Regions from separate parts of the Cedecea sp. NFIX57 genome, predicted to be linked through region 2. Evidence: predicted binding sites of a transcription regulator. Region 2 holds the regulator's gene; the other holds the start of a gene.
The links. Region 2 encodes LexA, which represses DNA repair genes until DNA is damaged. Its sites were predicted from a motif close to TNCTGTATGTACATACAGNA; they were not measured.

Region 1 (4,334 bases), on a different contig from region 2:
TCTGAACGCTACGATCTCGATGGGATACTGTTCACTTCTGCACAAAAGCCAAAGGAAAACACCGACCCATCTGTCAGGAATATTATCCTGTTTCATAAATCATCTGGGGTACTGAATGCAGACCGAAGGTACCGGGAAGCTGGCGTAGATCTGTATCAGCAAGATGCTGATATCTCATACTTTGCCCCAGAGATAACGACAACTCCCGAAGATTTCCGTCGTGAATTTAAAGCGCTCTCAAGTAAGAAAAATAGGGAAGATATACTTGAGTTAAAACTCGATGGCATAGAAATTCATAAAATAGAAGGTGTTGATTACTCAACATCAGAAACAACAGTCACGCACTATTTAACGGAAGGCGCGCAAAAGAAGTGATTTCGCATGCGAAATCTTTTGGTTGCAGATCATCGTATCGTAGCCACAGGGAGATCACTCCAGCGTGTAGTATAAGATGGTGAAAGCATTTCTCGTTTCATCTGCCAGTCAGGAGCGATGCCTCGTCCCGCAAACCACACTTTTCCCAGTCCGGAATGGTTAATACCGTCCACGACTTTCATCAGCTGGTTGCTGTTGCTTCTGGGCTGAATATCATCGAACAGGTTCAGCTGCGAAACCCCCGTAGGCGTGAAATCGTTGAGCATGCAACCCGCTTTTGCGTATCGATGCCCATTCACCCAGATCCGATCCAGGGCTTTCACCGCTGCGGCTATAATGTCCCTGGTATCCTGCATGGGAGTCAGTAGCTTCTCGCTGGCCACATTCCCGTAATACGGTTCGTTCACCGCGAACGGTGACGTTTTTACAAATACAGCAATATGTCTGCAGAACTGCCGCTCGGCACGCAGCTTTTCAGCTGCACGCTCAGCGTACTGACAGACTGCCTGCCGCATAGCTTCATACGTCGTGACACGCTCCCCAAATGACCGGCTGCAGACAATCTGCTGTTTCGGCGGGGGCGCTTCTTCCAGCGAAACACAGCTTTCTCCGTTGAGTTCCCGGACGGTTCTCTCCAGCACAACGCTGAAATTTTTCCTGATAAATACAGGGTTCGCGCGCGCCAGCTGCAGTGCAGTGGTGATACCCATTGTACCCAGTTTCCTGGATATCCTGCGGCCAACTCCCCAGATTTCCTCTACCGGCTGCAGCGACAATAGTTTCTCTGTTCGCTTTGGCTTATCTGGCGTCAGGGCAAGCACCCCCCTGAACTGTGGCCACTCTTTGGACGCCCATTGTGCGCTTTTAGCCAGCGTTTTGGTCGGCCCCATCCCGACGCCGATTGTCAGCCCCGTTCCGGAACGCACGTGCTCGCGCAATAGCCGACCGAAGTCCTCAAAATCGATGCAGCGGTCTATGCCGCGAATGTCCAGAAACATCTCGTCGATGCTGTACTGCTCCACGCGTGGCGCCAGCTCCTCGAGATGAGACATAACCCTGTTCGACATAGACGCATAGAGCTCGTAATTGCTCGAGAACGTGATGACCGGCTCCGGGAATTGTACCGTCTTCAGCTGGAACCAGGGGACGCCCATTTTAATACCCAGCAGTTTCGCTTCGGCACTGCGCGCGATGACGCAACCATCATTGTTACTGAGCACCACAACGGGCCTGTTACGCAGGTCAGGACGAAATACTTTTTCACAGCTAGCGTAGAAGCTGTTGACGTCAGCCAAAGCGAACATCAGTTACTACCCCGCGTCTTGTGTATGAATGCCGTCACCACGCCGAATATCTGCAGTTCTTCCGGATAGAGGGTGGGGTAGGCGGGATTCATCGGCAGCAGGGCAATACGGGGCTTAAGCTGCAGGCGTTTAACGGTGAACTCGCCATCTGTTTCCGCGATGACAATATCCCCCTGCATGGGTTTTTCAGCTTTGTCGACAACCATTAAATCACCGGAGTGCAGGCCCATATCTTTCATCGAATCACCAATGGCCCGGACAAAGTAGGTCGCGCTGGGGCGACGGATACAGTAGGCATTCAGATCCAGTTCGTCTTCGGTATAGTCTGCGGCCGGTGACGGAAAACCTGCCGGGCAGCGCTCTGTGAAAAGCGGTGCGGTGGACAGTGCTGGCTCAGATGCGGGGGTGACAAAAAGGATCATGGCATACCTCTTAAAATGCCTGTTTTTATATACAGTATTATTTAAGATATTTCCCGTCCTGCAAGGAGAATTTTACCTGCTCCTGGCATGTGGTTGTTCTGCCAGAAAAAACAGGTGCAGGGGTATCCACAGAAACGGTGCATAACCCTGTGAGTGGATGTCTGTATCTCACCGCCTGCTAAGTCAGTGGCTCAATAAGTTCCCGGCCCTGGTTCCCGGGATTGCCAACAGCCCGGCTGACGGGGTGCCATGTGAAATCTTCGGCGGAAAGGCTGCCCTCACGGGCAATGTCTTCCGCTTCTTTACCGGTTGTATTTTCGCTGAGCCATTGACGTGCGGCATCCGGTGAGTACACGAGCGGTCGCCGCTCGTGAATGTCCAGCAGTCCCTCATCCGCAGCTGCCGTGACGATCAGGAATCCTTCCTTGTCATTGCTGTTCTCAAAAGGTGGCTTCCCTATGGCCGCGAGCAGGAGTGGATTTCCGTCCTTACGGTAAATGAAAAACGGCTGTTTTACGCCGTTTTGCTGTTTCCACTCGAACCAGCCGTCGGCAAAAACAATGGCCCGTCCGTGCTCCCAGAGTGGCCTGAACATCCGGCTGCCGGCCGCAGTTTCACTTCGGGCGTTGATGAGAGCGGGTTTGTTCCACCACTCCGGGGCATATCCCCAGTGAACCGAATCGAGATGCAGCTGCGAGCGGCGTTCACTCAGCAGCAATACCCGGGTTCCGGGCGCTACGTTGTAGCGGCCGACGGGCTCCGGATCATACGGAATATCCCGTTCTGCTTCTTCTCCGAGAAAGGCCAGGTACTCATCGCGGGAGTTGTATTGCGTAAACCGACCGCACATTGTGTTTCTCCGCTGTGGATCTGTAATCAGATCAGGGTTCACCTCAGTTCTGAACATAGGCCGTATTTCAGGTTCCTGCCATCGTGTGGCCGCCGTGCCGCTACTGTAGCCGGGTGGCGGCTGATGCAAGGGAAGCGTAAACGCCGTCACCTTCACCCGGTCGCAGTTTATTTCAAAGGCATTATTCGCTGTCTTCCCGTCGTTCTCCGGCTCAATATTCGCCGTCAAACCGTCCAGCCAGCTCCTGCTTTTTACTGCGCTGCGGCTTCGGTGATGCCCTTGCATCTTCCGCTGGTCACCCGGCTGTTGTATCGGCACGGCGCAAGCAGCGTCGCATTTAAGTAAGGAGAAATGATTATGTCCCGTCTGATTTTGGGTGACTGTGTACAGGTAATGGCTGGCTTCCCGGAGAAGGCTGTCGATCTCATACTGACTGACCCACCCTATCTCGTTGGTTTTCGCGACCGTCAGGGGCGCACCATTGCCGGCGATAAAACGGATGAATGGCTGCAACCTGCCTGCCATGAGATGTATCGCGTACTGAAAAAAGACGCGCTGATGGTGAGTTTCTACGGCTGGAACCGTGTCGATCGCTTTATGGCTGCGTGGAAGAATGCCGGATTCAGCGTGGTCGGCCATCTGGTGTTCACCAAAACCTACACATCGAAGTCCGCTTACGTCGGCTATCGCCACGAGTGCGCTTATATCCTTGCCAAAGGCCGTCCGGCTCTGCCGCAAAACCCGCTACCGGACGTGCTGGGCTGGAAGTATTCCGGTAATCGCCATCACCCGACGGAGAAGCCGGTGACCAGCCTGCAACCGCTGATTGAGTCTTTCACACATCCCGGCGCGATTGTCATGGACCCCTTTGCGGGCTCCGGCTCCACCTGCGTGGCGGCGCTTCAGGCGGGTCGCCGTTACATCGGGATTGAACTGCTGCCGCAGTACCACCGGGCCGGGCAACAGCGGCTGGCCGCCGTCTTGCGTGCCATGCAGTATCCGGCCGCTAACGATGAGTTTCCGGAGGCCGCGTGAAGAATTATCAGGGCCATGAAGCCCTGCGTGACGACCTGACGGAGTTGTCCGGCACCATGAGCGACCTGCGCCTGCACATCCGGGCGCTGGAAGTGAAATATCACGCCGGAAGTCCTGCGCTGGTTGATGCCCTGGCCGCTGATTTCCTGCGCAACCTCAACGAGCAGTATCTGAGTGTTTACATGCGCGTGCTGGCGTTCAGCGACTGTTTTCACGACTGACGGCGACCGGGCGGTGTTCCGCCCGGCCTTTTATCTGAATATGAGGATATTACCTATGTACGGAACCCGTGAAGCGCTTTGTGACGAACTGGCGCGAATGTTTACCCCGGACGAACCCCTGTCATTG
Region 2 (4,334 bases):
CCAGGTTACCAGCGGTATTTGCTCCCGGACTCCCAGTCCTTCACTTCTTTCTCTGCCTGGTCTTTGGCGTAGCCGTAGCGTTCCTGGATTTTACCCACCAGCTGGTCACGCTTCCCTTCGATGACGGTCATATCGTCATCGGTCAGCTTACCCCATTTCTCTTTGATCGTACCTTTGAACTGCTTCCAGTTACCGCCGATTTCGTCCTTATTCATCGTCATCTCCTCATCGTTCGGTTTAGGTTTGTGCATCCGGGCTGCAGGATGCTGACTTTCTGGAGCACACCCACTGTCTGCTGGATGTAAAGGTAATTGTAGACAAGGATTCTGAGTTAAATTTAAAACTCAGAATCTTTAACCATCATTAAAAGCGATGACATGCTAATTCCTCGCCTTAAAAAAGAGAAATCAGCACGATAGAAGATGGGTTAACGAGCGTCAGGCAGCGCGATCAATGGCTGCCCGATGCAGCGAACCAGGTGTTATTGCGCCAGTGGCGTCGCCAGATGACGCCAAGCGACAGGCCGCGCAAGGCTAAAAACACCGCCAGCGACAGCCACAGGGCGTGGTTGCCCCACAAAGGCAGCGTAAGCATCGTCACGCCAAAACCCAATGCCGCAACCGCCATGCTGTTTCGCATTTCGGCACCCCGTGTCGCGCCGATAAACATGCCATCCAGCAGGTAGCACCAAACGCCCACTACCGGCAAAATAACCTGCCAGGCAAGATAATGGTTTGCCAGAACACGAAGCTCCGGCAGAGAGGTAAGCAGGGCAACAATTTGCTCCCCGGCAAAGGCATAAATAGCGGCAAACGCTATCGCAACCAGCCCCGCCTGCCTGCACGCAGCCCCCCAAACCTCGAGCAACTGCCCACGGTTACGCGCCCCGTAAGCCTGCCCTGAATGGGCCTCCACGGCGTAAGCAAAGCCATCGAGCGCATAGGCGGTGAAGGTCAGCAGCGTCATCAGTACGGCGTTAACGGCGACAATTTCACTGCCAAGACGCGCACCAAAAATGGTGATAGAAGCAAAGCAGATTTGCAGCAGCAGCGAACGCAGCATGATGTCGCGATTAAGCGCCAGCAGCTTACGCAAATCCCCCTGCCAGGCCGTTTTAAGACGAGCCCAACTGATGCCCCGCAGCTTCATCACTTTGCGCACCATCACTAGGCCGATGATAAACGTGGCATATTCGGACACCGCCGTGGCCAGCGCCGCCCCCTGCACGTTCATGTGCAGCCCCATCACCAGCCAGAGATCGAGCACGATATTAATCAGGTTGCCGACGACCAACAGAATGACCGGCGCTCGCGCATACTGAACGCCCAGCAGCCAGCCTAACAGCACGAGGTTAGCCAGCGATGCGGGGGCGCTCAGCCAGCGGATTTCCAGGAAGCGCCTTGCCTGATACAGCACCTCGTCATTGCCGCCAACAACGTGCAGCGCAAGGTTGATCAGTGGATAACGCAGGACCACGATAGCCAGCCCGGCTATCAGCGCCAGCATCAGGGGTTGAACCAGCGCGCGCGCCAGTCGCTGCGGATCGTTCGCGCCAAACGCCTGTGCCGTTAACCCGGTGGTGCTCATGCGCAGAAAAAGCAGCAGCATAAAGAGGAAACTGGTCGCCGTGGCACCGATAGCGACCCCGCCGAGATAGGTTGGGCTATCAAGATGGCCAATGACCGCGGTATCGACCAGGCCCAGTAACGGCACGGTAATGTTGGAAAAAATCATCGGCAGCGCAAGCCGCCACAGCGCACCATCCGTTGACGAAAAGAATCGCATGGGAATGATCCAGAGGATAATAGAGGGGAATTTAAAGCAGGTGGCACGGCATATTTACCGCACCACCGGAAGAGGCGTTACAGCCATTCACCGTTGCGGATAACCCCGACGGCCAGGCCTTCAATGCTAAAACTCTGCTCGCGAAGATCGACCACAATAGGCTGGAATTCGCTGTTTTCCGGCAGCAGGTGCACGGTGTTACCCTGCTTTTTCAGGCGTTTTACGGTCACTTCATCGTCGATACGCGCGACAACGACCTGGCCATTACGTACGTCCTGAGTTTTGTGTACCGCTAATAAATCACCGTCCATGATGCCGATATCTTTCATCGACATGCCGCTGACGCGCAGCAGGAAATCGGCATTCGGTTTGAACAGAGAAGGGTCAACCTGGTAGTGGCCTTCGATGTGCTGCTGCGCCAGCAGCGGCTCACCGGCTGCAACACGGCCCACCAGCGGCAGGCCATTTTCTTCTTCAACCAGCAGACGAATGCCGCGTGATGCGCCAGAAACAATCTCAATGGCACCTTTACGTGCCAGCGCTTTCAGATGCTCTTCCGCGGCGTTTGGAGAACGGAACCCCAGACGTTGTGCAATTTCGGCGCGCGTAGGTGGCATGCCGGTCTGGTTGATATGATCCCGAATGAGATCAAACACCTCTTGCTGCCTGGTAGTTAGTGCTTTCATTCCGCCCCCTGGGTGTTTATACAGTCATGCTGTGAGTATATACAGCCCCGGGCGATTTTGAAACCACAAATTAAGCAAAAAACCAGCGACTTAAACTATTCTGGAAGAGCTATCGCAAATGTGACCAAAGCAAGGTGGCCCAGGTCGCAACCGCAAGGATAATCGCTATCAATACGGCGGCTGAACCCATATCTTTGGCTCGCCCTGAAAGCTCGTGGTACTCGGTGCCAACACGGTCAACCAGTGCTTCAATGGCGCTGTTGAGGATTTCGACAATCATCACCAAAACCACCGAGCCAATCAGTAAAATACGCGTGATGGGGTCCACATCCAGCCAGCAGGCGATGGCGATAGCGATAACCGCAGCCACGCCCTCCTGACGAAAGGCAGCTTCGTTGATCCAGGCCGCACGGAGCCCCTTCCATGAGTAGCCTGCAGCCTTAATAATGCGGGTGATGCCGGTGGTATTATTCGCCATTCAAGGAAACCTTTTTAAAGATTGAGCATCAATGCTCATTGAGTCTAAATCGCAGCGCCACAGAAATTCCCCAGAGTTTCTGATATCCTTGCGGCGCATTTGCATTATTAACCTGAGGCTTTACATCATTTATGTCAGGCTGGCCAAGAATTTACTACAAATTACTGAATTTACCATTAAGCGTTCTGGTAAAGAGCAAGTCTATTCCGGCGGATCCACAAACCGAACTCGGTCTGGACCCTTCACGCCCCATCATGTACGTCCTGCCCTACAATTCTAAGGCAGACTTACTGACGCTGCGTGCCCAATGTCTGGATCACGATCTGCCCGACCCGCTGGAACCTCTGGAAATTGACGGCGTACTGCTGCCGCGCTACGTGTTTATCCACGGCGGGCCGCGCGTCTTCACCTATTACACGCCAAAAGAAGAGTCGGTAAAACTGTTCCACGATTATCTGGATCTGCACCGCAGCAATCCCGATCTCGATGTGCAGATGGTGCCGGTTTCCGTGATGTTCGGCCGCTCGCCAGGGCGTGAAAAAGGGGAAATCAATCCGCCTTTACGCACGCTGAACGGCGTCCAGAAATTCTTTGCGGTTTCCTGGCTGGGTCGCGATAGCTTCGTGCGTTTCTCACCGCCCGTTTCGCTTCGCCGTATGGCAACCGAACACGGCACGGACAAGATTATCGCCCAAAAACTGGCTCGCGTGGCGCGCACTCACTTTGCCCGCCAGCGTCTGGCCGCCGTTGGCCCGCGCCTGCCGGTTCGCCAGGATCTCTTTAACAAGCTGCTGGCGTCAAAAGCGATTGCCCGCGCGGTAGAAGATGAAGCCCGCAGCAAGAAGATCTCCCATGAGAAAGCGCAGCAAAACGCCGTTGCCCTGATGGAAGAGATTGCCGCCAACTTCTCCTACGAAGCTGTACGTCTGACGGACCGCGTTTTAGGCTTAACCTGGAACCGCCTCTATCAGGGCATTAACGTGCATAACGCCGAGCGCGTGCGCCAGCTTGCCCACGACGGCCACGAAATCGTCTATGTTCCCTGCCACCGCAGCCACATGGATTATCTGCTGCTTTCCTACGTGCTTTATCACCAGGGGCTGGTTCCGCCGCACATCGCCGCCGGGATCAACCTGAACTTCTGGCCAGCCGGCCCGATTTTCCGCCGCCTGGGCGCGTTCTTTATTCGCCGTACCTTCAAGGGCAACAAGCTTTACTCCACGGTGTTCCGCGAATACCTGGGCGAGCTGTTCAGCCGCGGCTATTCCGTTGAGTATTTTGTCGAGGGTGGCCGTTCCCGTACTGGCCGCTTGCTGGATCCTAAGACCGGCACGCTGTCGATGACGATTCAGGCCATGCTGCGCGGCGGCACCCGCCCGATCACT

Region 1: a site for LexA is predicted at 2,119-2,138, ahead of umuD (translesion error-prone DNA polymerase V autoproteolytic subunit). Genes of this name have one in related genera too.

The regions. Positions count from the first base shown of each region.
Region 1 covers NZ_FXAS01000058.1:2,038-6,371, reverse strand. Annotated here, with positions in the region: gene B9Y90_RS24625 (RES family NAD+ phosphorylase) at 1-375, shown strand, start outside; gene B9Y90_RS24620 (Y-family DNA polymerase) at 405-1,679, opposite strand; gene umuD (translesion error-prone DNA polymerase V autoproteolytic subunit) at 1,679-2,101, opposite strand; gene B9Y90_RS24610 (SOS response-associated peptidase family protein) at 2,280-2,951, opposite strand; gene B9Y90_RS24605 (DNA methylase) at 3,309-3,986, shown strand; gene B9Y90_RS24600 (hypothetical protein) at 3,983-4,207, shown strand; gene B9Y90_RS24595 (DUF1380 family protein) at 4,263-4,334, shown strand, end outside.
Region 2 covers NZ_FXAS01000011.1:39,649-43,982, reverse strand. Annotated here, with positions in the region: gene B9Y90_RS11310 (CsbD family protein) at 6-215, opposite strand; gene dinF (MATE family efflux transporter DinF) at 451-1,785, opposite strand; gene lexA (transcriptional repressor LexA) at 1,863-2,471, opposite strand; gene B9Y90_RS11295 (diacylglycerol kinase) at 2,581-2,949, opposite strand; gene plsB (glycerol-3-phosphate 1-O-acyltransferase PlsB) at 3,081-4,334, shown strand, end outside.